One region of the Roseibium sp. SCP15 genome, then DNA from elsewhere that is predicted to be linked to it. Evidence: riboswitches for the same ligand, from Rfam matches in the RefSeq annotation. Region 1 holds a riboswitch; each other region holds the start of a gene.
The links. Region 1 has a riboswitch for thiamine pyrophosphate ahead of ABLO27_RS16225 (hydroxyethylthiazole kinase). Riboswitches for the same ligand answer to the same signal wherever they lie in the genome.

Region 1 (7,672 bases):
TCAAAGTAGAGGTAATGGAAAAAGAGCCGGAAGTAATTGCGTCTAACGTCGTTAAAGAGAGCATTTGCAGAGTGAGGATCGGCGCGTTCAGGATGGTCTTCACCATAGACAAGCTCTTTGCGGTACGCTGCCTCGACCTTCTGGTTCTGAAACTCCAACCCAGGCAGCTTGATGCCGACCATTGCCAGGAGCACCGTTCCGAAAGCTGCCGAAATGAGAGCGGCAAACACCAGTGAACCGTCGACCTTGCCGAGCAAGGGAAGCTCGGTGACATGCTGAGAGAGCTGCCAGAGGATCGGAAGGAAGGCAACAAGCGTCATGATTGAACGCATGAATGACACGCCCAGGCTTTCCATGATCCGAGCGAAACGCATGGTGTCTTCCTGAACACGCTGGGAAGCACCCTCGATGTGGCGGACGGCGTGCCAGTGCGACATGTAATAATTGTTCATGGCGGTGCGCCAACGGAAGATGAAATGCTTGATAAAAAATTCCAGCAAAACGGCAACGGTGATGAGGACCGTGGCGATTTCCGCAAAGTCCAGAATGCCTCGCCAGTAGTCTGTTGCTTCTACACTACCGGGCGTCTGAAGCGCTTTTTGGATCAGATCGTAAAAGACACCGTACCATTCGTTGATCCTTACGGTCTGTTGAACCTTGAACCAGGTCACACCCAGGATCAGCGCAGAACCCACCCAGGCCCAAAGGAACCAGCGGCGGCTTAAAAAATATGAACGGAACATTGCAAGCAGTCTCTCGAATCGGAGTTTTCCAAGTATTAAGTAGCTAGTGCACTTGAGGGAGAATACCGAGGGGTATTGAGGCAGTTGTGAAGAGATTTTAGGACCCTGTCGTCTTCACTCATGCTTTCCCGCAGAGGTGCATTGCAAGCAAAAAACGGCAAAACTGCGCCGCGATCAATTGCAATATTCTGCACTTGGCATGATACTGGCGGCTCCAACCAATCAAATTCCCGCCCAACTCCACACCTATTTCGGTATGGACCTCGCATTGTTCAGCTGTGATTTTCAGCTACGGGTGGTCTTTCAGTGGCTCCTCTCGATCCTTCGGACCGGCGCGTCAGGGGAGTTACGTTTTTGCGCCGGCCCCGGATGACATTCATGGCGTTCACCAGCCTCAAATCCCGTTTTGCCGGTCCCGCCGTGCCTTCGGGCATGACCCGTCAGGCTCCACTTCTCGGCATCTCCTTGAAGCTGGCCTCGACGATCACGTTCTTCGTCATGGCCACTGCGCTCAAGATCGCCGCGGAGACCGTACCGATCGGGCAGCTGGTGTTTGCACGTAACTTCTTCGGTCTGTTTCCAGTTCTTCTCATGGTTGCTCTGCGTGGAGAGCTCGGTTTGGCCTTCAAGACCCGCAACCCAAAGGGACACCTGACACGGGCGACCGTCGGTCTTTCAGCCATGGTCTGCTCATTCACCGCGCTTTATTTGCTGCCGCTACCGGACGCGACGGCCATCGGCTTTGCGACGCCGCTGATTGTGGTCGTGCTGGCGTTCTTTCTGCTTGGCGAACAGGTCAGAATTTATCGCTGGAGCGCCGTTGGGGTAGGGTTCCTGGGCATTCTGGTGGTTCTGTCGCCGCATTTGGGTGAGGGCCAGCTGGACAGCACTGCAACACTCGGCGCACTGGCGGGGGCGTTGGGGGCCGGGTTCGCTGCCCTTGCCATGATCACCGTTCGCAAATTGTGCGAAACCGAGCGCACGTCAACGATCGTGACCTGGTTTGCCGGCGCCTCCACGGTGCTTTCGCTGCTTACCCTGCCGCTCGGATATGTCCTTCCGGGACACAGCTGGGTGGTCCCGGATCTCTCAACGGCAGGCCTGCTGGTTCTGATCGGACTTGCAGGTGGTGTCGGCCAGATCCTTCTGACACAGAGCTACCGGTTTGCCGACGCTTCCACCATCGCCCCGTTTGACTACGTCAACATGCTGTGGGCGATCCTGGTGGGCTGGCTGGTGTTTTCCGAAATTCCTGTCCCGGAAGTGGTGATCGGAGCCCTGATCGTGATCGCCGCGGGAGTGTTCGTCATCTACCGCGAACACCGGCTCGGTCTCGACCGCACCAAGGCGCGCCGCGCGTCTTCGCCATCGAAATCATGACCGTAGAGAACATCCGTAACGGCTTCTTCAGTTAGGACAGGCCAGGGAGGAGCCCAGCGGTTCTTCTACGGTTTGTAGTGGAATGTCTCGACGGCGCTCTTGGAGCCGTCGGGAAAGACCAGCTGTACGCTGATGGAATTCGTCGAGCCTGCGGGCAGTTCGATATAGGGCTTTTCCTTCAGAACCGCGTTGGGGTTGTCCGGATCGCATGCGTCCAGTTCCCACATCTGGTCCAGAGGGCCATCATTCAGTCCGTAAAAGACATAGTCGATCCCGCATTTCCAGGCTTCCAGATGGGTGAAGTAGATCAGCTGCTGGCCTTCCCAGTCACGAAAGGAAACCCAGCTTGCCTTGGTCACATCCAGTATCTGCTTGATCTGCTCGGGCGGCATGCCTTGTGCGCTTGCCGGCGGAGCCGAGGCAAGGGAAAATGTGCCCAAGCCCATGACCAGGGCTGAAATTTTCAAAAAATGCATGATGGCCTCCATTGTCTCCAGATCAGGAGAATGCGTCAGGCGAAAAATCAGAAAGCCTTAAAGGTAATGATCGTCTTGGTGTCCTGAATGCCGTCGATCGGGTGAACCTTCTCGTTTACGAAGTGGCCGATATCGGCGTCGTTATCGACGTAGAACTTCACCAGAAGGTCGTAGTCGCCACTGGTGGAATAGACTTCCGAGGCAATTTCCGCGTCGGCGATCGCGTTGGCAACCTGATAGGTCTTGCCCAACTGGCATTTGATCATAACGAAAAACGGGGTCATGCGATGCTCCGGAAATGAAATCGTTGCGGAATGGTGCCCAAGGACATCGCCTATCTGTTGTCCGCAGTCAATCGTTGATGCAGCCTGCGACCATCGCACGGTCTTGCAATGACGGGTTCGCCTTGGTAGCAGTGCTGTTATCTCATGGGGGTGCCCGGCGATCCTGGATCGGGCTGAGAGGCGTACGGCCAACTCCTTGAACCTGATCCGGGTGATGCCGGCGGAGGGATTTGAGATGCAGATTGCCAGGGCATTCACAGCTCTCTCTCCTGATCAAACTTCCGGTTTGCAGCCGGAGCCACTCGGAGGAGACGCATGAACCTGACCGTTGCAGCTTCCACACAGAACCTTTCGCCGGAAACTGTCTTTGACCTGTTGATGAGGGTGCGGCAGAAGTCACCGCGCATCCACGCGATCACCAATGCCGTTGCACAAACCTTTACGGCCAACACTTTGCTGGCGCTTGGCGCCGTGCCTTCCATGACCATCGCCAAGGACGAAGTCGCAGGTTTCGCCGAAAGCGCGGATGCTCTGCTCATCAATCTCGGTACGCTGGATGAAAGCCGTCGGGAAGCCATTCCGGTCGCCATCAAGGCGGCGAAGGCAGCAGGGCGCCCTGTCAGTATCGACCCGGTGTTCGTGAACCGGTCTGGAGTGCGTTGCGCGTTTGCAAGGGAGCTGATGGCCTTCCAGCCGGACCTGTTGCGCCTGAACGAAGCGGAAATGGTTGCCCTTTTTCCGCAAAGGTCCGAAGCCGATGCCGTGATTTCAGCTGGCACCGTGCTGGCGGTGACGGGAGTTGAGGACAAGATCGAGAGCCTGGGAGAAGATTTCCGCCTGCGCAACGGTCATCCTCTGATGGCGCGCGTAACGGCGACAGGGTGCGCCGGTGGAGCCGTGCTTGCTGCCTTTGCCTGTGTAGAGGCAGACACCGCCCTGGCCGCGGCGTGCGGGCTGTCGGTCTTCAATATCGCCGGAGAACTGGCCGCAAGTCGTGCCGGAGGGCCGGGAAGTCTGGTGCCGGAACTGCTCGATGCCCTTTATTCCATCACGGCGAACGATATCGAAATGCGGCTGAAAACGGCCTGAGTTCCTTTTCTCATTCAAAAATGGAGAGACACATGACCGCCATCGCGGTGACCATAGCAGGATCCGATTCCGGCGGCGGGGCCGGAATACAGGCTGATCTCAAGTCGTTTTCGGCAAATGGTGTTTACGGTGCCAGTGTGCTGACCGCTCTCACGGCGCAAAACACTCTTGGTGTGAGTGCCATTCAAGATGTCCCGCCCGCTTTCGTACGTGCCCAGATGGATGCGGTCTATTCGGACCTGAACGTCAATGCCACCAAGATCGGTATGCTCTCCAGCGTCGAGATAATCGAGGCGGTTGCAGGCGGACTGGAGGCACACACAACTGGCCCGGTGGTGCTGGATCCGGTGATGGTGGCAGCGTCCGGTGATCCGTTGCTGGCCGACAGTGCCGTGTCCAGCCTGATTTCCGTTCTCGTGCCGCTCGCCGATGTCATAACGCCAAACCTGCATGAAGCCGCCAGGATGCTCGAAACGGAGGTTGCGGCCAATGAAACGGAGATGCTCTCACAAGCAGAGGATCTTCTGAGGCTCGGTTGCAAGTCGGTTCTGCTCAAGGGAGGGCATGGAACCGGTGAAGAGAGTGCGGATCTGTTTTTCGATGCGGCCGGCAATGCCATCTGGTTGCATGCAGAGCGCATCCAGACAAACAACACCCATGGTACCGGATGTACGCTTTCGTCGGCAATCGCAGCCGAACTCGCCAAAGGCAGCGATCTGGAAAGCGCAATGAGAGCGGCCAAGGCCTATATCCATGCTGCCATTTCGGCGGCTGACCAGCTCGAGATTGGTGCCGGCCACGGCCCTGTTCATCATTTTTACCGCTTCTGGAGCATGTGACATGTCAGACAAGTCTTGCCTGTCAAAAAATCCCGTCACCCGTCGGGCGTTACTTGGGGGCTCAGTCGCAGCGGGGGGCGCCGCACTGGCTGCTCCGGCGATCGCGGAGGAAAAGGCGACAGTCGAGTGGAAAATGGTGACATCTTGGCCCAAGAACCTGCCTGGACCGGGTGTCACAGCACAGCGGATTGTCGATCAGGTGGCCAGAATGACCGCTGGCCGTTTCCGGATACGGCTTTATTCGGCTGGAGAACTGGTGCCTGCACTCGGTGTATTCGACGCGGTCGCGGCCGGCACGGCTCAGATGGCGCACACTGCGTCCTTTTTCTGGCAGGGCAAAATTCCAGCATCGGTCTATTTCACCGCCATTCCTTTCGGCTTGTTGCCGCATGAACACATCGCCTGGATCGAACAGGGGGGCGGCCAGGCTCTCTGGGATGAGCTCTACGCCCCTTTTGGCCTGAAGCCCGTAATGGCGGGGAACACCGGCGTTCAGATGGGCGGGTGGTACAAGAAGGACATCAATGGCCTTGATGACCTGAAGGGCCTGAAGATCCGTATGCCGGGACTTGGCGGTGAGGTCATGCGGCGGCTTGGGGCAACTCCTGTCAGCCTGCCACCCGGCGAATTGTTCCAGGCACTTCAAAGTGGTGTTCTGGACGCGACGGAATTTCTGGGGCCGTGGTCGGACCGCGCGATGGGCTTCCACAAGGTTGCCAAATCTTACTATTCACCTGGTTTCCACGAACCGAACGGGACCGGCGAAGCGATTTTCAATCAGGTTGCGCTTGATAGCTTGCCGGAAGAGCTGCGGGCGATTGTGCTGGAAGCCTGCAGGGCAGAAAACGGACGAGCCCTGGCGGAGAGCGATTGGCAAAATGCCGGCAGCCTCCAGCTTCTTCAGGAAGAAGATGGTGTGACCGTCAAACCTTATCCGGACGAAGTGCTGAGTGCGTTGCGCGAAACAGCAGCTATCGTACTGGCCGAAACGGGCGAGCGCGATCAGCTCAGCAAACGGATTTATGAAAGCCACATGGCAGCCAGACGGCGCTTGGCGCCATGGAGCGACGTTGCCATGCGACGCTTCATGGCTGCCCGTGACGGCAGCAGCTGACTTTGCCTGCCGCGGTGTAGACCGCCGCGGCATCCGCTCAACGCGATTGGTCTATTCAAGTCTCTGACAAGCCGCCGCTGACGTAAATCCCGAAACGCTGCCAACAAGTACGCAGACGGTGCCGCGAAGCGGCACCCAAAGCTCCGGAAGATCAGTGCCTGGGCAGGTCAATCGTCTTTAAGTATAATTTAAAGCATTGATATAGCGCCTTGGATCCAGTGACAGCCTTATTCTCGGGATTGTCTGAAATGCCTATGAATCGCCCGGATTTGTCTCACAATATGTCCACATTCCCTTAGGAAACGTGTGGCAAAGCCGCAACGTTGCAGGAATTAATTACGTAAACGGAAACTCACGAGTCGACTGCCTATTTTTTGGGCAAATGAGTCGGAGTGAGTCGAGTTGGTGGCAAACAGCACTGGAACGCGAGGTTTTTTTGGGTTTTGGCGAGATGAATTCTGAAGAGCCGTGAGTTTTACATAATATTTTGCGTTGCAGCATATGAATTGATCAAGCAGTTTTAGTTTTTGAGAGAGTTGAAATAGGAGGCGTTCTTCGGAAATCCTGTTGCCAGAGTTCATGATTCCTCCGGTGGGAGGGGGACGGGAGAAAACGCATGGTCTGGGCCAAGAATAAAACACTTCTAATAACGACTTCGGCAATCGCGCTATCCATGGTTGCGAGTGCTGCGCATGCAGGCGGCTTCGCGCTTCGTGAGCAAAGCGCCTACTATCAAGGAATGTCTTTCGCGGGATACGGGACAACGAGCGACTCAATTTCCTCGATGTTCTGGAACCCGGCTTCTCTGATGGGCGCAGGAGAAGGCCTGACGGTGGAAGCGCACAATTCGATAATCCTGCCTTACTCCGACATCGACGGAACATTCTCAGGCAATGGATTCACGATACCCGGTTCGACCGCGGGAAGTGGCGATATTGCCAGTGATGCCTGGATACCGGCTTCCTATGCGGCGTATCGGTTGAATGACCAGCTTGTGTTCGGTTTGGGTATCAACGCTCCATTTGGATTGACAACCAAGCCGGACTTTAGCTGGGCAGGGCAATACTATTCACGCACTTCAAAAGTCTTTTCTTTGAATGTGAATCCAACCGTAACCTATCAAGTCAATGATATGATCGCCATCGCGGCAGGCGTTCAAGGTCAGTATATTGATGTCAGCCTGAAAACCGCTGATCCGTTTTCCGGAGGGGCGAGAACAAACGAAATCAAGGGCGACGATATTTCGTTCGGTGCGACTGCAGGCATTACCATCAAACCCTGGAAAGGCACTGAAATCGGTGTTGGTTACCGGTCTGCGATAGGACACAACCTTGACGGAGACCTGATCCTGCCAAGCGGTGTTCCAACCAGTGGCATAGCTGCTGGAACCTACGCTATCGGCCTTGGAATGATGACGCCGGATATGGTGAATATCTCGGCAAAGCAAAGCATCACGGACAAGATTCGTGTGTTGGGTACGGTCGAGTGGACCAATTGGAGCCGGCTTAAGTCTCCTCGGGCAGAGCTGGATTCAAATGGAGCGACGATAACAACGCTTCACTTCAACTATGAAGATGGTTGGTTTTTCTCGCTTGGCGGCGAATATGATTTCAATGAACAGCTGACCCTTCGCGCCGGTCTTGCTTACGAAATCTCGCCGATTGATGAGGACATCCGTTCAACCCGCCTCCCGGACAACAATCGCTGGTGGCTTTCAGCTGGCGCAAGCTACGCGCTCAATGACCAC
Region 2 (7,672 bases), on a different contig from region 1:
GCTCTCCGCCAAGCTCACCTCGACCGAACTGTTTTGAAACGTGCTCATCACAAGCAGCAAGGCAGTTAGCGCGGCGCCAAACACATAAAAGCTGCGCGGAAAGGCTGGTCTGACGGAAAACATCGTGAACCTCCTGATTGGAACAGAGTAACTGTACTGTTCTGTTCAGCTATGAATCGTATATGTACCGATCAGTTCATATTTTCAAGAGGCAATTTTGTCCTCGGCAAGTTTGTCATGCCAGTGAAGTTAGATAGACGGGTTTGTTTGAAATATGAGGAATAACAGAGTGTTGACTTGGAAAATGCAAAACTGGAGAGAATGCAAACATTCGCTATGTTCAAAAAGACTTGAAAGAGAAGAAGAGAACTATTAGTTACAGATCAGTACAGAAAGAGGTTTCATGCGCCCAAGCAAACGAGACGAACTGGTCCGGAAGGCACTGGTGATTTTTTATCGCGATGGCTTTCACGCCACGGGCATGGATGCACTCGTGGCCGAAACCGGCATCTCGAAGACCACCATGTTCAAACACTTCAGGACCAAGGATGATCTGATCCTGGCTGTATTGCGTTACCGTGATGAAACCTTTCGGAACTGGTTCTTCCGCAAGCTGGATGATGCTGCGCTGCCACCGCGTCAACGCCTTCTGGCGGTTTTTGATATTTTGAAAGAGTGGTTTGCAGAGCCTTCCTTTAAAGGCTGCATGTTTATCAAGGCATCAGCGGAGTTTCAGGATCCGCAACATCCTGTCTATGTTCAGTCGGCCGAGCATAAGAGACTGCTTAAATCGGCTTTTCAGGAAATGGCTGAGGAGGCCGGGGCCACCGATCCGGATTTGCTTGCGCGTCAGCTGCTTCTTTTGAAAGAGGGGGCGATCGTCGCAGCCCACATGGGGTTTGATCCGGACCCGGCGGGAGCCGCAAGGCTGGCAGCTGAGGTTTTGATCGCTGCGCAGCTTGGAAGCTGACACGACGACAGCGCAATTCAGACTACGCCGCACTCCTGTCGGACATTGCAGAACGCATAAAAAAAGCCGGGCCAAATTGCCCGGCTTTTGTATTATGAGATTTCAAATCAACGCGTGACGATGATCTTCGAGCCGACGGAAACATTCTCATAAAGATGAATGATGTCTTCGTTGGCAAGGCGAATGCAGCCGGAAGAAACTTCCGAACCGATCGTCCAGGGTTCGATCGTGCCGTGAATGCGGTACAGGGTAGAACCAATATAGAGCGCGCGGGCTCCCATCGGGTTACGCGGACCACCCGGCATGTAGGCAGGAAGAATACGGCCCTTCCTGCGCTCACGGGCACGCATCTGTGCAGGAGGTGTCCAGCTTGGCCATTCCGCCTTGCGGGTAATGCGATGCGTTCCGGCCCATTGGAAACCGTCCTTGCCGACACCGACGCCGTATTTCATCGCTTTTCCGCCCGGCAGAACGTGGTAGAGGCGACGCTCGGATGTGTTGACCACGATCGTACCCGGCTTGTAGGGGCCGCTGTAGCGAACCTTTTTCCGCTTGATCGGTGACTTGCCACCCGGATGATACTTGGGCGTTACCCAGGTGTTCGTGCTGTGGTCGAAGAAACCGGCCCGCGCGGAAGCATTAGCAGGAAGCAACAGCGCTCCGGCCATAACAGCAATCATTGCATATAAAAAAGTCTTCATCTTTTCCCCCATCAGCGCCCAGCCCACAAATGGCGCGCTTCAAATCGAAGGTTACGTTAGGAGAATGTCCTTGCCGCACTGTTAACAATCATGACCCAAAATGGGCGTGAAAGGAATCTCACGTTGATGTGAGTTCGCTTGAGGTCGATCAAATCTGCTGAAATTGCAACGAAATTATGCTCGATCGGTCTGTTGTCCTGACAAATCTCGTCAAAGATGCTGATATTTATGCCAATGTTCTGGCTGACTGTTGATTTTTGAACCTGTCAGCGGATTTTTTGAAATTCTCTTCAGAAAAATAGGCACGGTAACGTGCATGGGGCCTTTCGAACATACGCGGCCGGAGTGATTCTCGGAATGTGACTGCCGGAGACTGAAGACGCCAGCCCCCGGCAATTGCCTCATTCAGGTGTCCTGTTCGGTGACCGGCATGTAGAGATCACCACCCTCGCGATACTTCATTGCCATTTCAGCCATTCCCGTTTTCTGGGCTTCCGCGCGAATGTCGTGGCTGATCCGCATCGAGCAGAACTTCGGCCCGCACATGGAGCAGAAATGCGCCACCTTGTGAGCTTCTTTCGGCAATGTCTGATCGTGAAAGTCCCGGGCTGTGTCCGGGTCCAGTGACAGGTTGAACTGATCTTCCCAACGGAATTCGAACCGAGCGCGTGAAAGCGCATCATCGCGTGCCTGAGCGCCGGGAAGACCTTTGGCAAGATCAGCCGCGTGTGCCGCGATCTTGTATGTGATCACTCCTGTTTTGACATCATCGCGGTCAGGCAGACCCAGATGTTCCTTGGGAGTGACGTAACAAAGCATGGCGCAACCGAACCAACCGATCATTGCCGCGCCGATGCCGGAGGTAATGTGATCGTAGCCCGGTGCGATGTCCGTGGTGAGCGGTCCAAGCGTATAGAACGGTGCCTCGTGGCAGCACTCCAGCTGCTTGTCCATGTTCTCCTTGATCTTGTGCATGGCGACATGTCCAGGTCCTTCAATCATGACCTGACAGTCTTTGTCCCAGGCGATCCTGGTGAGTTCACCCAGGGTTTCGAGTTCGGCAAACTGCGCTTCGTCATTTGCGTCGGCGATGGAACCTGGGCGAAGGCCGTCGCCGAGACTGAAAGAGACGTCGTAGGCGCGGCAGATGTCGCAGATCTCGGCGAAATGCTCGTAGAGAAAGCTTTCCCTGTGGTGATGCAGGCACCACTTGGCCATGATCGAGCCGCCACGGCTGACAATTCCGGTCACCCGGTTAGCCGTCATCGGCACCATGTGAAGCCGTACGCCTGCGTGGATCGTGAAATAATCGACACCTTGCTCTGCCTGTTCAATGAGCGTGTCACGGAAGATTTCCCAGGTGAGGTCCTCGGCGATACCACCGACTTTTTCAAGCGCTTGGTAGATCGGGACGGTGCCGATCGGAACCGGTGAATTGCGAATGATCCATTCGCGGGTGTTGTGAATGTTTCTTCCCGTTGAAAGGTCCATCACGGTATCCGCACCCCAGCGGATCGCCCACACCATCTTGTCGACTTCTTCCGCCATGGAGGAAGTGACGGCGGACGTGCCCATGTTGGCGTTGACCTTCACCAGAAAATTCCGGCCGATGATCATCGGCTCGCTTTCCGGGTGATTGATGTTTGCCGGAATGATCGCACGACCGGCAGCAACTTCGTCACGCACAAATTCCGGCGTGACCAGATCGGGAATGTGTGCGCCCCAATCGTTTCCGTCCCGTTCGGTCGTCGCCTTGCGTTTCTGATTTTCCCTGATGGCAATGTATTCCATTTCCGGAGTTACGATCCCGGCGCGGGCATAAGCGAGCTGGGTGACCGGGCGGCCGTCCTTTGCGCGCAAGGGACGTGGTGTATCCGGAAACTCTGGCACGAGCCTTTCAGCCGATACGAAGCCGTTATCGGCCGGTTGTATGGTGCGTCCGTCATATTCCTCGACATCACCACGCTGCAAAATCCAGTTACGCCGCGTCCTGGCAAGGCCGGCTGCAATATCGATGGTTGCCTCCGGATCGGTGTAGGGGCCAGACGTGTCGTACACTGTAACCGGTGGTTCTCCGGCCGTCGGGTGCAGGCCGATCTCACGCATTGGAACACGGATGTCCGAATGAAATTGTCCGGAAACGTAAACCTTCCGGGAGGCCGGCAGGCTGCCGGTCGTGATGTCAACTGAGGGAGTGGTCAAGGTTCTCTCCTAGCTTTGTTTGCTCAGAAAGACCCGTCGTCATGCTTTTGCAGGAAAGGGGAGCTGTTGACCATGAAAGGTCGACCGAATAGCGGCCCGCTCTGAATGCTTCCTACGCCAGTATCACCTGGGTCAGGTTCAAAGGGTCGCTTCACTCCGCTTGCGCGATGTCCACCTCTCAGCCCCCTTAGCGGGGCTCCCCTGCAAGGCCGGAGCGTATTGGCTGAAGAACGATTCTGTCAATCACCTGATGCGGCGATCCATGAGTCCAGCCGCGGCAAAAAAACAGGCAGCCGGATGGCTGCCTGCGTGTCTTGCGGAATTTGGCGGATCTCAGCTCAGGTTGAGTTCCTTGAAGAAGTCGTTGCCCTTGTCATCGACCACGATGAAGGCCGGGAAGTCCTCGACCTCGATCCGCCAGACGGCTTCCATGCCGAGTTCCTCGAATTCGACCACTTCGACTTTCTTGATGCAGTCCTGGGCAAGACGGGCGGCCGGGCCGCCGATGGAGCCGAGGTAGAAGCCGCCATGAGCCTGACAGGCTCGGCGGACCTGCGCCGAGCGATTGCCTTTGGCCAGCATGACCATGGAGCCACCGGCCGCCTGGAACTGATCGACATAAGCATCCATTCGCCCTGCCGTTGTCGGCCCGAAGGAGCCGGACGGCATGCCTTCCGGGGTCTTGGCCGGGCCCGCGTAATAAACCGGATGGTCCTTGATGTAGTCGGGCAGGGGCTCTCCGGCCTCCAGCCTGTCGCGCAGCTTGGAGTGCGCAAGGTCGCGCGCCACGATGAGTGGACCGGACAATGACAGACGCGTCTTGATCGGATGTTTGGAGAGCTCTCCAAGGATTTCCGGCATCGGCCGTGTCAGGTCGATTTTCACCACATTGTCGGAAAGGTGATCGTCGGTAACTTCCGGAAGGTACTTTTCCGGATGCATCTCAAGCTGTTCCAGGAAGATACCGTCCTTGGTGATCTTGCCGACGGCTTGGCGGTCAGCGGAACAGGAAACGGCAAGGCCGATCGGCAGCGAGGCTCCGTGGCGTGGCAAGCGAATGACACGCACATCGTGACAGAAGTACTTGCCGCCGAACTGGGCGCCGACGCCGGTTGCCTGTGTCAGTTTGTGTATCTCCTGCTCAAGCTGCGTGTCGCGGAACGCATGACCGAGTTCGGAGCCTTCGGCTGGCAGGTTGTCCAGATAACGTGCGGATGCAAGTTTGGCGGTCTTCAGGTTCAGCTCCGCCGATGTGCCGCCAACCACGATGGCCAGGTGATAAGGCGGGCAGGCCGCCGTGCCGAGGGTCAGGATCTTTTCCTTCAGGAACTCAACCAGCCGGTCATGAGTGAGCAGCGACGGCGTTCCCTGGAAAAGGAAGGTCTTGTTGGCGGAACCACCACCCTTTGCCATGAAAAGAAACTTGTAGGCGTCTTCACCTTCCGCATAGAGCTCGATCTGTGCCGGCATGTTGTTCTTGGTGTTCTTTTCCTCGAACATGGAAAGCGGCGCGAGCTGTGAATACCGAAGGTTCTTCTTGAAATACGCATCGCGGGCACCTTGGCCGAGCGCCGCATCATCCGAACCATCGGTCCAGACACGGCGGCCTTTCTTGCCCATGATGATGGCGGTGCCGGTGTCCTGACACATCGGCAGAACGCCATGCGAGGCGATATTGGCGTTCTTTAGAAGGTCGAACGCGACAAACTTGTCGTTTTCGGTTGCTTCCGGATCGTCCAGAATCTTCTTCAGCTGCTCCAGATGGCCCGGGCGCAGATAGTGATTGATGTCCTTGAAGGCTTCCTCGGCAAGCAGGCGCAATCCCTCCGGTTCCACCATCAGGACTTCTTCACCGTTGAATTCTGCAGTTTTGACATGGTCGGATGTCAGCTTGCGATACGGCGTTTCGTCTTGGCTTTGCGGGAAAAGAGCGCTGTGCTGATAGTCGGGAGGGGTGACGGGAGCGTTCATGGGACAGCTTTCCTGATCTGGCTTCTGCCGATCCGAGTGCGAACCGGCTACGCTGGAGCAATGAGTGGTGTTCTCATACGGCAAAAAGGCCACGGACGCCAAGTGCCGTGGCCTGCCCAATTGGTCGGACCCCAGGTTTGCCGGATTACCGCGTGGCGGTCAGATCCAGGGTGACGGTCACGATATCGCCCACTGTATCAGTGCCCACACCTGCGCCGAGCTGATAGTCCAGTCGGTTGAGGGTAGCCTTGCCTTCGGCCTTTGCCGTGTCGCCGTCAATCTGCAGGGTGAAATCCAGATCGACAGGATGGGCAACGCCCTTGATGGTTACGGTGCCGCTGGCACGGTAGCTGTTTCCTTCGACCAGCGAAACGCTGTCTGCCTTGAATTCCGCAGCCGGGAACCCGTCGACGTCGAACCATTCCTTGCCTGGCAACGTGCCGTCAAACTGCGGGTTGCCGGTGGCTGCGCTCGCCGGATTGATTTCGGCGGAAATTTTCGCAGCTTCCGGTGCGTTCGGGTCAAAATCGATGCTTGCGGTCCAGGAGGCAAAGGTACCTGCAAGCGTGTTGCCGGCCTGATTGACCTCAAAGCCAAGCGTGCTCTGCGCCGGGTCGACAGTCCATGTGTCTGCAAGCGCAGGGCCGGAGAGCGTCGAGATGGCCAGTATGGGGAGGGCGTATACTAGTTTTTTCAGAGCCATGTAGTATTTTCCTAAAGCTTTCTGTCAGGTGTCATTTTTTGCAGGTGCCGTGGAGACCATGCGCCTCAGCGTGTCATCCCTGGCAATGAAATGATGCTTCAGTGCTGCGGCGACATGTACCACGATCAGTGCGATCAGCAGGTAGGCACCATACGCATGCAATAGTTTGAAGAAGCTCTCTGCCTGTTCCTTGGACCCCAGAATTTCAGGAACCGGCAAGTGAGGTACTGGTTGCACATTGAACAGAATTGTCGGAATGCCCCAAGGCGAAGCGGACACCATGAACCAGCCGGTGATCGGCATGGCGAAAATAAGTGCGTAGAGACCGACATGACCAAGATGCGCCCCGATTTTTTCCAGCGGGTGCATGCCTTCGGGAAGTTTTGGTGACGGATTGAACACGCGCCAGACCAACCGCAGCACACCAAGCGTCAGAACCACAAACCCGATGGACTTGTGCAGCTGGAAAAGCTGGAAAGTCGCAGGGTCGGTTTGCGGCAGCGTGGTCAGGTAAAGACCAAAAGCAAGCATGCCGATAATCAGGAGAGCCATCGTCCAATGGAAGAAGATGGCTATTTGCCCATACCCTGTCGTTGTATTGCGCAGCATGGCCTGTTCCCTGGAAAGGGAAGCCGGTCGGAACCGGCTTCCGGAGAGTTTTCTTTAGTTGGTCTGAGCAGCGGTAAGCGCTTCTGCGTGGAAAGTCACGTTCACTTCGTCACTGACATAGGGAACATACTTGTCCATGCCGAAGTCAGACCGTTTCAGCACGGTCGTAACGGCAAAGCCGGCAGCTTCTTTTTTGGCCATGGGGTGTTCACCCATTGCGGTCACCTGAACCTGGAGGGTGACCGGCTTGGTGATGTCCCGAATAGTCATGTCGCCGGTGACTTCCAGCTGGTTTTCACCGGTTTGCTCAACCTTGGTGCTTTTGAAGGTTGCTTTGGGAAACTTTGCAGCATCAAAGAAGTCGGCGCTCTTGAGGTGAGTGTCCCGATCCGCCCAGAAGGTGTCGAGGCTGTCGATGTCGATGGTAAACTCGACGGAAGAATTGGACGGCGTGTCCTTGTCGATCTGGAGGTTTCCTTCCCAGTTGCCGAAACGGCCATCTGTGGTGGAGTATCC
Region 3 (7,672 bases), on a different contig from region 1:
CACTCGCCTTTGTGGAGTGCTAAGAAGCTGCGGGAGGGATCCCTCCCGTGCAAGTCAACCCATTTATCATGTCTCGCGCGCTGCCAATTGCGTGGGGCGCGCTCATGAGAGGAAACAGTCTTATGGCATTTCGTCCACTGCACGACCGTGTCGTAGTTCGCCGCGTCGGCTCTGAAGAGAAGACCGCCGGTGGCATCATCATTCCGGACACCGCGAAGGAAAAGCCGCAGGAAGGCGAGATCATCGCTGTCGGCACCGGCGCTCGCAAAGACAACGGCGAGATCGTAGCTCTCGACGTTAAGGCAGGCGACCGCGTCCTGTTCGGCAAGTGGTCCGGCACCGAAGTCAAAATCGACGGTGAAGACCTCCTGATCATGAAGGAATCCGACATCATGGGCGTGATCGCTTAATCACAGCGAACCGCTTCTGATCTCAATATCATTCCAATTTAAGTGAGACGACTACATGTCTGCTAAAGAAGTAAAATTCTCCTCCGACGCCCGTGAGCGCATGCTCAAAGGCGTGGACACCCTCGCAAATGCCGTCAAGGTAACCCTCGGCCCGAAAGGCCGTAACGTTGTTCTCGACAAGGCTTTCGGCGCACCGCGCATCACCAAAGACGGTGTTTCCGTTGCCAAGGAAATCGAACTGGAAGACAAGTTCGAAAACATGGGCGCACAGATGGTGCGTGAAGTGGCTTCCAAGACCAACGACATCGCTGGCGACGGCACCACCACTGCTACCGTTCTGGCTCAGGCTATCGTCAAGGAAGGCGCCAAGGCTGTTGCTGCCGGCATGAACCCGATGGACCTGAAGCGCGGCGTTGATCTTGCTGCTGCTGAAGCTGTCAAGTCTCTGGAAGCTGCTTCCAAGACCATCACCACTTCTGAAGAAGTTGCACAGGTCGGCACCATCTCCGCCAACGGCGACGTGCAGGTTGGCCAGGACATTGCCGAAGCAATGCAGAAAGTTGGCAACGAAGGCGTCATCACCGTCGAAGAAGCCAAGTCTCTGGAAACCGAGCTGGAAGTCGTCGAAGGCATGCAGTTCGACCGCGGCTACCTGTCTCCTTACTTCGTCACCAACGCTGACAAGATGCTGGCTGACCTGGAAAAGCCGTACATCCTGCTGCACGAGAAGAAACTCTCCAACCTGCAGGCCATGCTGCCGATCCTGGAAGCTGTTGTTCAGTCTTCCCGCCCGCTGCTCATCATCGCTGAAGATGTTGAAGGCGAAGCACTGGCAACTCTCGTTGTCAACAAGCTGCGCGGCGGCCTGAAAATTGCTGCTGTCAAGGCTCCGGGCTTCGGCGATCGTCGTAAGGCAATGCTCGAAGACATCGCTATCCTGACCGGTGGCACCGTGATCTCCGAAGACCTCGGCATCAAGCTGGAAAACGTGACCCTCGACATGCTCGGCACTGCCGAGAAAGTCGCGATCACCAAGGAAACCACCACCATCGTTGACGGTGCCGGTTCCAAGGAAGACATCGACGGCCGCGTTGGTCAGATCAAGGCGCAGATCGAAGAAACCACTTCCGATTACGACCGTGAGAAGCTCCAGGAGCGCCTGGCCAAGCTTGCTGGCGGTGTTGCAGTTATCCGCGTTGGCGGTGCAACCGAAATCGAAGTGAAAGAGAAAAAAGATCGCGTTGACGATGCTCTGAACGCAACCCGCGCTGCTGTTGAAGAAGGCATCGTATCGGGTGGCGGCACTGCTCTGCTGCGTGCGAAGAAAGCTGTCTCTGCTCTGTCTTCCGACAACTCCGACATTGAAGCCGGCATCAAGATCGTCCTGCGCGCTCTGGAAGCTCCGATCCGTCAGATTGTTGAAAACGCTGGTGTCGAAGGCTCCATCGTTGTCGGCAAGATCCAGGAAAACGACGACGACACCTTCGGCTTCAACGCTCAGACCGAAGAATTCGTCAACATGATCGAAGCTGGCATCATCGACCCGACCAAGGTTGTTCGTACTGCTCTGCAAGACGCAGCTTCCGTCGCCGGTCTCTTGATCACCACCGAAGCCATGGTTGCCGAGCTGCCGAAGAAAGACGCAGCACCGGCAATGCCGGGCGGCGACATGGGCGGCATGGGCGGCATGGGCTTCTAAGAAGCCCAAAGCTCACAAGCTTTATGGAAAGGGCGGCCCTCGGGTCGCCCTTTTTGTGTTTGTCGCCATCTGTTTAGCTCGCCTTGACTTGGGAAACAGAAGGCGACTTCGGCGACTAGGAAGTCCAGAACTCGAAGATAGGCGCACTAGGCAGTTTTCAGGCAGTTCCACTTACATGTCTTCGCTAGAAATCTGAGCCTCTGCGATACCAGTGAACAAAAACATGCCCGTGCAAAGTGGCTAGCACTCCGTATTTACCGAACTGCAATCACCATGAAATTCGAACACCAGAAACAAACATAATTATCAGACATGCGGTGACTGACAGAAAGCCAACCGAAATTGCTTCAACCCACTCGCGCAGCAAATTGTTTTCTTTGATCAATGAATCGTACCGGCCTGCAGAAAACCCCGTCATTGTCGGCTCTGATACCCAGCCCTCCAAAGAAAAACCAAAGTCTACTGGTGTGACTCCTGATTGTTCATGGCGAGTGCCTTGAGCGATTACCGGAATTTGTTTACGTGTGGTGTTTTCGAAAAAGAATACATTTCCCGCAGCATGGTGCGGAACATCAAAGATGTAACTGGTGTAAGAAAGGCTCAGCAGAATTGAAGCGATCAGAAGAAATCGGCTTCTGGATAATCCACTCTTCATATGCTCTCTCGGCGCTTCTCATTATTGAACAAATGCAACTTATTCAACGCTAGATAGCAGTGAGCCTCAAATCTTGCCACTGCGCAACCCTTGAGGACTCTTTTGTTCGTGCGCCTGAGTAATTGCCGATTAGAGCTAATCAAACCTGTTGTACTCGTTCTCATTTCCAGATAATCACGGCCTTACCTCGGGGTGCGTGAGGTTTTCGCGCTGAGATGCCATTCTGGCAAACCCGTTGAACCTGAACCGGCTAGAACCGGCGGAGGGAAAGGTAGCGGTTTCATCCATCCTTGCCCTCTCGCCGCAATGGAGGATGATATGAAACATCTGCTCTTTGCTGCGGGACTTTTGTGCGCAACATCGGCTGTTGCCGCCGATAAACCCCAGCTGACCGTCTACACCTATGACAGCTTCGTTTCCGACTGGGGGCCGGGCCCACAGGTCAAGGAAGCCTTTGAAGCCGTCTGCAATTGCGAGCTGAACCTTGTCGGCGTCGAGGACGGCGCTGCCCTTCTGTCCCGCATCCGGCTGGAGGGTGAAAACTCAGACGCAGACATCGTGCTTGGCCTGGACACCAATCTGATTGCCGCCACCAAGCAAACCGGTCTCTTCGCGCCTCATTCCATCAATGCGGAGTTTTCACTGCCGATCGAATGGAACGACGAAACCTTCGTGCCTTACGACTGGGGCTATTTCGCTTTCGTTCATAACAAGGACGCTGCTGTTCCCGGCAATTTCCGCGATCTGGCAGCAAGCGACACCAAGATCCTCATTCAGGACCCGCGCTCTTCAACTCCGGGGCTTGGCCTGCTGCTGTGGGTCAAGTCAGTTTATGGCGACGAGGCTCCGGAAATCTGGGAAGGTCTGTCGGACAATATCGTCACGGTCACCAAAGGCTGGTCAGAGGCTTACGGACTTTTTCTCGAAGGTGAAGCGGACATGGTGCTCAGCTACACCACTTCCCCCGCCTACCACCTGATTGCCGAAGACGATGCCAGCAAGGCTGCCGCCGCCTTTGACGAAGGTCACTACATGCAGGTCGAAGTTGCTGCAAAATTGGCAGGCACCGACCAACCGGAGCTCGCCGACCAGTTCCTGGAGTTCATGACTTCCGACACGTTCCAGTCGATCATTCCGACCACGAACTGGATGTATCCTGCGATCACTCCGGAGGGTGGACTGCCAAAGGGCTTCGAAACGCTGCACACTCCGGAAAAGTCCCTGCTCCTCGGAGCTGATGAAGCCGCCAAGATGCGGAAGGAAGCGTTGGCGGAATGGCTGGGCGCGCTCAGCCAGTAAATCCGTTCCCGGGGATCGCGGCGGCGGCTGTTGTCGCCGCGCTGATCCTGGGCACCTTGGCAGCAATCGCGCTGCGTGCGGAAGCCGGGCAAGGATTTGGCCCGGCTGACTGGGCAGCGCTGCGCTTCACGCTTACGCAGGCGGTGTTGTCCGCCCTGATCAGTGCCGGACTGGCGATCCCTGTTGCCCGCGCGCTGGCGAGACGGCGGTTCCCCGGCAGAAGTGTGCTGATCGCACTGCTGGGTGCCCCCTTCATCCTTCCCGTTATCGTAGCCATTATCGGTCTGCTCCAGGTTTTCGGGCGCGCAGGATGGATTTCTGACGCATTGGGCTTCTTCGGACTGCCACCGATCCGCATTTACGGATTGCACGGTGTTGTCCTGGCTCATGTCTTTTTCAACCTGCCTTTGGCCACGCGACTGATCCTTCAGGGGTGGCAGGAAATTCCCTCGGAACGGTTTCGACTGGCTGCGCAACTGGGGTGTCATGGCAGTTCAATGTTCAGGCTCATCGAGCTGCCAATGCTGGCGAGGATCCTGCCTGGCGTTCTGGCCGTGATTTTCGCTATCTGTCTGACCAGCTTTGCAGTTGCACTCACCCTGGGTGGCGGCCCCCGGGCCACGACGATCGAACTCGCGATCTATCAGGCATTCACCTATGACTTTGATCTGAGCCGGGCCGCGATGCTGTCAGCCTTGCAACTCGTCCTGACGACTGCCGCCGCCTATGCCGCGCTCAAACTCTCTCGAGGTGACGGCTTTGGCGCCGGCCTTGACCGTGCCGTTCGCCGCTGGGACGGCGGGAAGCCAATTGCCGACACACTCTGGATTGCGCTTGCTGCAATTTTTCTACTCCTGCCGTTGGTATCGGTGGTGATCTCTGGGCTCACTGGACTTGTCTCATTGCCGTTGGTCGTCGTCCAGGCGGCCATGACCTCGCTTGCAGTCGCGACAATGAGCACCGCGGTCCTTTTGCTGATGGCGCTGCCCATGGCAGCGACCATCGCCACCGGGCGATACGGATGGGTTGATATCAGCGGCATTCTTGGGCTTGCGGCCTCGCCCCTGGTTATCGGCACGGGATTGTTCATCGTGCTTCGGCCGCTGGTTGATCCGACCTCGCTTGCATTGCCGGTTACCGCTCTTGTGAATGCAGTGATGGCACTGCCCTTCGCGCTTCGCATCCTTGTTCCGGCCGCGCGCGATGCCGTCCAGCGTCATGGTCGGCTCGCTCTTTCTCTGAACATGGAGGGCAGAATGTTCTTTGCCCGGATCCTAATCCCCCGTATGCGCCCTCAAATCGGATTTGCCGCCGGGCTCGCAGCGGCTCTTTCGATGGGCGACCTCGGCGTTATCACCTTTTTTGCCAATGCGGAGACAGCAACCTTGCCGCTGCAGATCTATCGCCTGATGGGGGCCTACCAGATGCAGGCGGCTGCAGGTGGGGCGTTGCTACTGCTGGTTTTGTCCATGACCGTTTTCTGGCTCCTGGACCGCGGAGGACGCTGGCATGCTGAAGCTTGACGAATGCAGTATCACCAACGGCGGTTTCACCCTGAAAGCAAACATGGCGATAAAGGCCGGGAACCGTGTCGCGATCATTGGCCCATCGGGGGCAGGCAAATCGACACTTCTGGAAGCAGTTGCAGGTTTCCGTGATCTCGTTCGCGGTGATATTTTCTGGCGGCGGACGAACATCACCACCCTTTCTCCGGGCAAGCGTCCGATTGCCATGCTTTTTCAGGACGGTAATCTCTTCCCTCATCTGACCGCAGAACAGAATGTCGCCCTTGGACTGCGGCCCAGCGGGAAACTGTCTGTGGACGAGCGAAGCCAGGTGCAGGCTGCCCTGGCGCGCGTCGGCCTGACCGGCATGGGAACACGCAGGCCCTCAGAGCTCTCCGGCGGGCAGCAAAGCCGTGCGGCGCTTGCCCGCGTTCTGGTGCAGAAACGGGACTTGTTGTTGCTGGACGAACCTTTCGCCGCCCTGGGTCCTGCCCTGAAAACTGAAATGCTGGATCTGGTTTCAGCCCTTGCTGTTGAAACCGGCACGACGCTTTTGATGGTCAGCCATGCGCCCGAAGACGCCCGCCGGATCGCGGATCGGACGGTGTTGGTGGCGGATGGTATCGCACATCCGCCTGTGCCCACATCCGAGCTCTTCGAGAACCCGCCCCCTGCCCTTCGCGATTATCTCGGTTGAAACTCGTCTTACGGTCAGAACGGTTTGACGCGCGTGTGCGAACCGCCTCGCAGAATCAGATCGGCTCCCTTAGGAAAATACCAGGACCATGAAACCTGCGCCTAAAGCCAGGCACAGCGGCGCGTAGTACCGTTTGTCGAGCGTCTTGAACGGCTCTTCAGCCTGCATGCGAGAGAAGTACGGCGTATAGCTCAAGATACCTCTTCCTAAAAAAATCAGTCCAATTCCTGCAAGCGACAAACTCAGAATTGTTGGAAGCAGCCCGGACGGCAGAACAGTCGCGACTGGATTGTTCAGAATGCCTGCAGACAAAAGCGGCAAGATCGCCGCAATCGCAATCAGCCCAGCAACCAGAACGGTCAATGTTCTACCGGGCATTTGCCTCATGCCCTTTGCCCCGACCACCATACGCACAAGGGATGCTTCGTCCCGCGCCGGCCAAAGTCCTCCAAAGCCCCAATAGAGATGCAAAGCCGAAATCCCGGCCAAAACAAGAAAAAGAACACTTGCAACTGACGTGACCACTTGAACCTCCGACGACAACCATACGGTACCGTATGTTGACTTGCTTGCGCTTGTCAATACGCCACCGTATGGTCGCAACATAATGCAGGACCAAAAGACACCATTATCGGCCATCGACTGGATCCAGGCGGCTTTCAGGGCGCTGGCCAAGGGCGGGCCGCAGGCGATCCGTGCCGAGGCAATTGCCCGCGACCTGAAGGTCAGCAAGGGATCGTTCTACTGGCACTTCAAGGACGTCCCTGCTCTGAAGAAGGCAATGCTGGACCACTGGCAGCGCAAGGCGACTGAAGCAATCATCCAGTTGGTCGACAATTCCGGCGAAAACTCAGCTGGAAGGCTTTACCTTCTGGTGGAAGTGGCAACGAATACCGACACGTCTGCCTATGGCGGTGTGAATGTAGAGGCTGCGATCCGGGACTGGGGCCGATACGATGAGCACGCATATGAAGCCGTCAAGACAGTCGACGAGAAGAGATTGCACTATGTGACGGAGCTTTTTTCAAGTTGCAGCGTTCCAGAACCGCAATGCAAACGCTTCTCCAGGCTGCTTTATAGCAGCCTGATCGGCCTGGAAGCCCTGAGCGGAAACACGAAAGCAGATCGCAAAGACGATCTCCTCCAACTCTTGGACGTGCTGCTTGGCGGCAACAAAGCGGCCAGTTAGCGCTGTGCTTTCATCAATTTCCGCGAGAAAAGCGACGGACCGCCGCCTTTCCCGCAAAAACCCTTGCGCTAGACCCGCGCAGGAATGTTGATCGACTTCTCACTCGCCGGCCGGCTCAGGCATGTGTCCACCCAGCGGACGACATTTTTGAAATTCTGGTATCCGACAACTTCGGCTGCCTCGTAGAAGCCGTTGATGTTTCGTGCCCAGGGCCAGCA
Region 4 (7,672 bases), on a different contig from region 1:
GGAGAAAGGGAGCCGGGAATGCCAAGACCAAGCGTGCCATGCTGGCCGGTTGCCTGTTCCGCCGCATCGACCAGGTGCTTCACCGCAGCGAGGCACCCCTGATAGTCATCCCGGGGCGTATCGACCCGTTGCCGGAACAGTTCCTCACCTTCACCTGAAAGGGCGATGATCTCAATTTTCGTTCCGCCCCAATCAATTCCCAATCGCATGTCAGTCCACCCGTTTCGGCAATTCGAAGGCAGCCGCCTGGCCGTCTTCCAGTTCGTCGGTCTGTTTGCCGTAGCTTTTGAATTTATTCAGAATGTCGGCCATTTCCTCAGCGTCCAGAATGACCGGTTCCCCCAGGACCAGAGAGGACAGGTACTGATCGGCCAGATCCTCAACTCCTTCTGCAATCGATAAAGCCTTTTTCAGGTTCGGTCCACCTGCGATCTGGCCGTGATTGGCCAGGAGGCAGGCATTTCGTTCTCCGAGCGCCGCAGTCATTGCCTCTGATAGGGCGCGCGTGCCGAAGCTTGCATAGTCCGCGCATTCGACCCGGTCGCCGCCCGCCAGGGCAACCATGTAGTGAAATGCCGGAATGCCACGCCGGTGGCAGGAGAGCGCAGTGGCACGGGGACTGTGGCAATGAACGACTGCGCCACAAGCCGGTTTGGCGAGATAGAAATCCAGATGCATGCGCCACTCGGAAGAAGGAAGGATATCCCCGCGGTACCGTCCTTCGAAATCGAGCGCGACAATTCTGTCCGGTGTCAGGTCTTCATAGGGAGTGCCGGAAGGCGTCACCAAAAAACCGGATTTTGTGCGTGCACTGACATTGCCCGAGGTGCCTTTGGTGAGACCAAGCCGGGGCAGGGCACGGGCGGTTTCGATGATGTCTTGGCGCAGGTCCGCCGTGTCGTCGGGAAAGGAAGCCATGTCAGGCGTCGGGCCTTCAAATCTGGAGGAAAAGGAAGCGGTCTGGTCAGGGACGCGTGACCGGCGCTTAAATGACAGTGTTCCTGTTGCCTTTTCAAGGCATTGCGCTGATAAAACGAAAATACACGCCCCAATTGCGGGGAACGTTGACAGAGGTTGAATGTCCGGACTTGCGCACAAGCTGAAGATGCTATGGCAGAACGCTGGTGCCGGTGCACGAAGGCAAAGTCGCCATCACGGTGTTCAGCAACGTGAAGCAGTGCGTGGAACAGGGCCGCGCTGGGCTGATCAGGATGCCGGTGCAGACCTGAGGATGGCGCAGCAAAGGCCGGAACAATCCCAGGATCAGGACACTCAAAGACCTTCAGTGACTCCATTCTACGTCTGGGGAACTCTGGCATTGTTGGCAATAGGGTTCGCCGTTGGCACATTTTATTGGCACCAAAAGCAGCTGGCGCTCGAACATGTCGAAGACGATCCGGCTTATGGCGACCCGCTTGTGCAGCTCGATGAAGGCGCAAAAACGGCTCTGCTCAGCCAATCGCCGGAACTGGATGCCAAACTCAAGCGCGGTTTTCTGGGCAAGCCGGATCAGCTATGCGCTGAGCTGCATGCCCTGGGGCTGGAGAATAAGGGGTGGATCAAGGCGCCATTTCAAAGAGGGCGATGGCAATGTGCGTCTGATCTGGTGCCACTCACGACACCAAGCGTCGATTTTGGTTCAACCACACTGTTTTTCCTCCTTCGTGGACCATCTGAGGAGAAGATCGACTATCTGCGTCTCAAGCTCGCGGTCGAAGACGCGCGCCAGAAGGAAATTGGTCAGGAAGCGGTCTGGCTGGTGATTGATGCGCTCGCCGCCAGATATGGCTGGACGGTTCCCGATAGCTTTCGGCAGGCAATTGCAGACTTCAGGCAGCTTGAAACGACGTACCGAGGTGTCCAGCTGTCGGTTGCACCGGAAGACCCAAACCTGACCGGAGACCCTTTGGCAAACCAGCGCCTGAACATCATCCTGAACTTCGGCGAACCGGACCTTATCCGGCCCGCCGACCGTTTTGAGGTTGCGCCGCCATTGGAAAGTGGTTGGAGCAATATGGGCGATCCTAAGGACCGGGACGGTCAGGCAGCGGAATGAACTCCGTTTCATCACCCGGTACCGTATCGAAGCGACCCTGACGCCAATCCTCCTTGGCCTGTTTGATGCGCTCCTTCGAGGAAGATACGAAATTCCACCAGATGTAACGCCTTCCGTCCATCGGTTCACCGCCCAGGACGACGAACCGTGCCGGAGCATGCGACTGGTTTTCGATCACCAGATGGTCACCCGGCTTGAAGACAAGCAACTGCGCCGGATCGAAAGCCTGTCCGGCAATCGAGATCTGTCCGGAGATGGTGTAAAGGCCACGTTCTTCCCAGCCGGCATCAAGAGGGATCTTCGCCCCGGGTTCCAACGAAATATCGGCGTAGAACATTTCCGAAGCGGTTTTCACCGGCGCTTTGTGGCCGTAAAGATCTCCGGCAATCAGCTTCACTGAAGCGCCTTTATCCGCAAACTCTGGTTGCTGTTCGGTTCCAAAGTGCTGGAAAGTCGGATCGCCTTCTTCCAGATGCTTCGGCAAGGCAACCCAGCTTTGCAGGCCAAACAGTTGCCGTGCCTCCTGCTTGCGCTCCGGGCGTTCCCGCTCCGAGTGAACAATACCTTTGCCTGCGCTCATCCAGTTCAGCGCACCTGGCGAGATTGCGATTTCCGTTCCAAGACTGTCCCGGTGATACATTTCGCCCTCAAACAGATAAGTCACCGTTGCGAGGCCGATGTGAGGATGTGGCCGAACATCGACACCTCCACCAACAAGAAGCTCCGCTGGTCCCATCTGATCGAAGAAGATGAACGGGCCGATCATGCGCCGTCGCGGTGACGGCAGAGCGCGGCGGACATGGAAACCGCCCAGGTCCGATGTCCGGGGAACGATGATCGTATCAATCGGATCGCAACTTGCAGCATTGCCCGGGATAGGGTCAGGGGTGTTCAGCCAGCTCATCTGCCTCTCCTTGCAGTCAAAAGCGCGTCTTCCGGATAGATAGGGTCGCAGGTTCGTAAGTGTCCATTGAACAGTCTGTTTCCATCTTTTCTTTCAATCAGAAGGGCGTATAACTGCGGGCCCTCAATCGCCAAAAGGTGTTTCATGAAACGCGTGATGATCGTCGGTGGCCCCGGCTCGGGCAAAAGCACGCTTGCGCACCAGCTTGGTGAGCGGACGGGCTTGCCTGTCTACAACATGGACCACATTCACTGGCTGCCGGGTTGGGTGGAAAGACCGAGACAGGAAAAGGATTCACTTACGCATCAGGTTCACATGAAGAGCGATTGGATCTTCGAAGGTGGCCATTCGAGCACTTACGCTGAAAGGGTTGACCGGGCGGACACCTTCATCTGGTTGGATGTGCCGGTCTGGTTGCGGATTTTTCGAGTTCTCAAACGCTCAATTCAATACTACGGCCAGAACCGACCCGATCTACCAGAAGGGTGTCCGGAGCGTTTCAACGGCCAAACCGTTGAGTTCGTTCATTTTATTTGGCGCACCCGGCACAGCGCACGTGCCAAGCTGCTGCGGATCTACACAGCTCCTCCGCCGCATTTGACTGTTCTGAAGTTTTCCAGTCTCAAGGAGACACGTGCTTTTCTGGATGGCTTGACGACGGAAACCTGAACACAGGGACCGGACACACGCTGAGATACCTTGACAGAAGGCGCATCCCACCGGCACAAACAGGGCTCACCCGGGGTGTCCCGTCATGGGGCTGAGATGCTGCAGGGTGCGGTTATACGCACAGCGCAGGGACCCGAAGAACCTGATCCAGGTCATGCTGGCGAAGGGATGGTGGCCCTGATGAAGCGCGAGGACCGACTGGCCGGCGCATATCGTCAAGCGCATCCCCGACAGCCTGATGTACAAGAATGCAAGGCCCTTCGCCGGTCTTGCTGGAGTGAAACGTCGTGCAAGGTGTCTCAGACGCAGGTGCGAGGATATGAGGGTCCTGATCCGAGGGGCAGGAGTTGCCGGCCTGTCGCTGGCATTCGAACTTCGCAAACGGGGTGCCGAAGTCACCTTGTTTGAGGTCGGGGAAAACTTGTCCGGCAGCGCTTCCTGGCTCGCAGGCGGCATGCTGGCGCCGTGGTGCGAGCGTGAAAATGCCGAGGAAGACGTTCTCGTTTACGGAAAAAGCTCGGTCGACTGGTGGGCGAATGCGTTGCCTGGCACGGTTTCACATCACGGAACGCTGGTGGTTGCCCCACCTCGTGACACCGCGGAACTCAATCGCTTTGCAGGGCGAACAGGTGGCTATGAGTGGCTGGACGGGGGTGGGATAACCGCACTTGAGCCTGACCTTGAGAGGAGATTTTCCAAAGGTCTGTTCTTCCCGAAAGAAGCTCACCTTGATCCACGCAGGGCTCTGGTCGAGCTTGAAGAAACAGTTTCCAGATTGGGCGTCAGAACAATATTCGGGTCAGAAGAGCCAAGTGTGGACGCGGACTTTGTCGCCAACTGCATTGGGATGGCGTCAAAGGAAAAGAACCTCAGGGCGGTACGCGGAGAAATGCTGATCCTGCACGCGCCCGAGGTCACGTTGTCCAGGCCGGTTCGAATGCTCCATCCACGCATCCCGGTCTATGTCGTCCCCCGGGAAAATAATCACTTCATGGTCGGGGCGACAATGATCGAGAGCGCCGACGACGGCCCGGTCAGCGTTCGCTCCACCATGGAGCTGCTGAACGCTGCCTACAGCCTTCATCCTGCTTTCGCTGAAGCCAAGATCATTGAGACAGGCGTTGGCGTTCGCCCGGCGTATGCCGATAATCTGCCGCGCATCAGCTTTGACGGCCGGGTTCTGAGCCTGAATGGCTTCTACCGGCACGGTTTCCTGCTGGCGCCACACTTTGCGGCGCAGGCAGCCGAAACCCTGTTCCAATCCTCCAAGGAGATAACCCTTGAAACTCATCATTAATGGCGAAGAGCAGGAGGTGACCAGTTCGACCCTCTCGGGGCTTCTGGATGAACTGGCCTACGAACACGATTTTCTCGCAACTGCACGCAACAGCGAGCTAGTTTCGGCTGAAGAGCGTGCCGGCTGCGAGCTTCTTGAAGGGGATCGGATCGAGATCCTGTCTCCCATGCAGGGAGGGTGAGGGCCATGCTTGAATTTTACGGCGAAGAGATTTCTTCCCGCTTGCTTCTGGGAACAGCGCAATATCCGTCTCCGAAGATCCTGTCAGATGCCGCAAAGCGATCTGGTGCTGAAATACTGACTGTCTCCCTTCGCCGCGAAGCTGCGGGAACCGGTGCTGGCGGCAAGTTCTGGGATCTGATCCGCGAGCTGAATGTGCGCGTGCTTCCCAACACTGCCGGGTGTCATTCTGTAAAAGAGGCCGTGACCACAGCAAAGATGGCACGGGAGCTGTTCGGAACAGATTGGATCAAACTGGAGGTAATTGGCCACCATGACAGCTTGCAACCGGATGTATTTGGTTTGGTGGAGGCTGCAGGAATTCTAAGCGAAGACGGTTTCAAGGTTTTTCCTTACACCACGGATGACATCGTTGTCGGTGAAAGGCTGCTGGAAGCAGGATGCCAGGTGTTGATGCCCTGGTGTGCACCGATCGGGTCTGCACGCGGGCCAGTCAATCCGGATGCACTTAGAGCCTATCGAGCTCATTTCCCAGGCATTCCGCTTGTTGTTGATGCAGGCCTTGGTCGCCCGTCTCACGCTGCCCAGGTCATGGAATTCGGATTTGATGCGGCTCTCTTGAATACAGCCGTCGCAAAGGCCGGTGATCCTGTTGCCATGGCGGAAGCTTTTTCAAAGGCGGTCGAGGCGGGGTATCAGGCCTTCGAAGCACAGCCACTGGAGCCGCGTGACATGGCCGTTCCCTCAACTCCCGTAATTGGCATGGCAGTATTTGAATGAAACTCGACCCGTTTTATCTGATCGTGGATAGTTCCGAGTGGATCGGTCGGCTGATCCCACTTGGCGTCAAGTTGGTGCAATTGCGCATCAAGGACAAACCGGAAGCGTTGCTCCGTAAGGAAATCGCAGCATCAAAGACAATCTGCCAAGAGCACGGTTGCCAATTGATCATCAACGATTACTGGCAGCTCGCCATTGATGAGGGCTGCGACTTTGTCCATCTCGGCCAGGAAGATCTGGCGGAGGCTGACGTTGGCGCCATCAGAAACGCGGGGATGCGCCTGGGTGTTTCAACACATGACGGCGAAGAACTGGATACAGCGCTCTCAGTTGACCCGGACTACGTGGCGCTGGGCCCGGTTTATCCGACCATTTTGAAGAAGATGAAATGGGCGCCGCAGGGCATCGAAAAGATCGGCAGGTGGAAGCAGCAGATTGGTGGTTTGCCGCTTGTGGCGATCGGTGGACTTAATCCTGAACGTCTTGAGGGCGTGTTCGAGAACGGCGCGGACAGTGCTGCCGTCGTGACGGACATCACCTTGAATCCGGATCCCGAGGCAAGGACACAAGAGTGGATTTCAGTTACGCAGAAGTGGCGTTAGAGAAACCAATCCGCTTGTATTTCTCACGAACTGAACGGCTTGATCAGGACAATCCGTGTGCAGGAAATCTTCGAGACAAAAAATGCGTTCCTAGCCGAAAATGATTTTATCGCGCGCGACTTGATCGCGGAGAAAGTCTTGTACGGCAGCGACGTGGCGCAAGGGGCGGGAGCTTTCATGGGTGACCATCCAGTAGGCCCGCCGGAGTTTGATGTCTGGCAAAACTTCAACCAATGCACTGTCTCCGCGCGCGATAAAATCGTGCAAGATGCCGATGCCTGCACCTGCGCGAACGGCTTCGGTCTGTCCAAGCGCAGAAGCGATCTCAAACCGGGCTGACCAGTTCTTTGTAAAGTCCGCGCTGTAGTTCAGGGAAGGGGAGTAGAGCAGGTCCTCAACGTAATCGATAAGATCGTGCGCGTTTAGGTCGCTGGGTGACTGTGGGGTTCCGTGTTCCTTGAGGTAATCCTTGGAAGCATAAAGACCAAGGGCATAGTCAACGAGTTTTCCTGCAACCAGGCGGCCCGTTTCCGGGCGGTCGATGGTAACGGCAATGTCGGCCTCTCTTCTTGAGAGTGAGAACGATCTGGGCACCGGAACCAGCTGCACCTTGAGACCCGGATGTTTTTCCGAGAGCTTGCCGAGCCGGGGAGCGAGATAGGCAACACCGAACCCGTCCGGCGCACCGATACGAACAGTGCCGGAAATTTCCGGCGTGTCGCCACCAAGGTCAGCTTCGGCGGCAACCGCTTCGGCCTCCATTCTTTCCGCGCGATCGAAGAACCGCGTCCCGGCCGCGGTCAGGAGACAGCCTGATGTCGATCGGTCGAACAGCCGGACGCCCAGGCTTTCTTCAAGTGCAGTCAGGCGACGCGCAACTGTTGCATGGTTCAGTCCGAGCCTCCGCGCGGCCGCAAGGATCTGTCCCGTGCGCGCGATGCTCAGGAAGATGCGGATATCATCCCAGTTCATTTCCATTCACTTCCCATGTTACTTTCCCGGCGGTCGAAGGGATCACCCGGTCACACTTGTCATTGCTTTTTGGCGGGCGAAGCTTCGCTAACAGGCACTTTCTTGGCATGGACCGCCGGATTGCATCCGGCAGTGACTTGAAATCTTGAACTCATTCAAATGCCATAACTATAAAAAATGCACAACAGATGCGGAAAACTGGATCTTGTATA

Region 2: it holds a riboswitch for thiamine pyrophosphate, as region 1 does, so the genes downstream of both, thiC (phosphomethylpyrimidine synthase ThiC) here and ABLO27_RS16225 (hydroxyethylthiazole kinase) in region 1, are expected to answer to the same signal.
Region 3: it holds a riboswitch for thiamine pyrophosphate, as region 1 does, so the genes downstream of both, thiB (thiamine ABC transporter substrate binding subunit) here and ABLO27_RS16225 (hydroxyethylthiazole kinase) in region 1, are expected to answer to the same signal.
Region 4: it holds a riboswitch for thiamine pyrophosphate, as region 1 does, so the genes downstream of both, thiO (glycine oxidase ThiO) here and ABLO27_RS16225 (hydroxyethylthiazole kinase) in region 1, are expected to answer to the same signal.

What each region holds. Positions count from the first base shown of each region.
Region 1 is NZ_JBDZYI010000003.1:507,690-515,361, reverse strand. Features, by position in the region: gene sbmA (peptide antibiotic transporter SbmA) at 1-743, opposite strand, end outside; gene ABLO27_RS16240 (DMT family transporter) at 1,122-2,123, shown strand; gene ABLO27_RS16235 (hypothetical protein) at 2,189-2,599, opposite strand; gene ABLO27_RS16230 (Lrp/AsnC ligand binding domain-containing protein) at 2,647-2,883, opposite strand; TPP riboswitch at 3,020-3,130, shown strand; gene ABLO27_RS16225 (hydroxyethylthiazole kinase) at 3,199-3,972, shown strand; gene thiD (bifunctional hydroxymethylpyrimidine kinase/phosphomethylpyrimidine kinase) at 4,005-4,811, shown strand; gene ABLO27_RS16215 (TRAP transporter substrate-binding protein) at 4,813-5,925, shown strand; gene ABLO27_RS16210 (OmpP1/FadL family transporter) at 6,542-7,672, shown strand, end outside.
Region 2 is NZ_JBDZYI010000001.1:811,044-818,715, forward strand. Features, by position in the region: gene ABLO27_RS03750 (TetR/AcrR family transcriptional regulator) at 404-970, shown strand; gene ABLO27_RS03755 (L,D-transpeptidase) at 1,078-1,671, opposite strand; gene thiC (phosphomethylpyrimidine synthase ThiC) at 2,077-3,873, opposite strand; TPP riboswitch at 3,966-4,086, opposite strand; gene ABLO27_RS03765 (fumarate hydratase) at 4,207-5,844, opposite strand; gene ABLO27_RS03770 (YceI family protein) at 5,990-6,547, opposite strand; gene ABLO27_RS03775 (cytochrome b) at 6,572-7,156, opposite strand; gene ABLO27_RS03780 (YceI family protein) at 7,211-7,672, opposite strand, start outside.
Region 3 is NZ_JBDZYI010000002.1:430,198-437,869, forward strand. Features, by position in the region: gene groES (co-chaperone GroES) at 123-410, shown strand; gene groL (chaperonin GroEL) at 466-2,109, shown strand; gene ABLO27_RS09380 (hypothetical protein) at 2,378-2,764, opposite strand; TPP riboswitch at 2,943-3,050, shown strand; gene thiB (thiamine ABC transporter substrate binding subunit) at 3,083-4,063, shown strand; gene ABLO27_RS09390 (thiamine/thiamine pyrophosphate ABC transporter permease ThiP) at 4,039-5,586, shown strand; gene ABLO27_RS09395 (ATP-binding cassette domain-containing protein) at 5,573-6,265, shown strand; gene ABLO27_RS09400 (DUF3995 domain-containing protein) at 6,335-6,790, opposite strand; gene ABLO27_RS09405 (TetR/AcrR family transcriptional regulator) at 6,873-7,454, shown strand; gene ABLO27_RS09410 (glutathione S-transferase N-terminal domain-containing protein) at 7,523-7,672, opposite strand, start outside.
Region 4 is NZ_JBDZYI010000001.1:742,372-750,043, forward strand. Features, by position in the region: gene ABLO27_RS03390 (ROK family protein) at 1-209, opposite strand, end outside; gene ABLO27_RS03395 (class II aldolase/adducin family protein) at 211-918, opposite strand; gene ABLO27_RS03400 (DUF6030 family protein) at 1,079-2,056, shown strand; gene ABLO27_RS03405 (pirin family protein) at 2,025-2,960, opposite strand; gene ABLO27_RS03410 (DNA topology modulation protein FlaR) at 3,105-3,629, shown strand; TPP riboswitch at 3,691-3,816, shown strand; gene thiO (glycine oxidase ThiO) at 3,949-4,926, shown strand; gene thiS (sulfur carrier protein ThiS) at 4,910-5,107, shown strand; gene ABLO27_RS03425 (thiazole synthase) at 5,113-5,886, shown strand; gene ABLO27_RS03430 (thiamine phosphate synthase) at 5,883-6,488, shown strand; gene ABLO27_RS03435 (LysR family transcriptional regulator) at 6,579-7,460, opposite strand.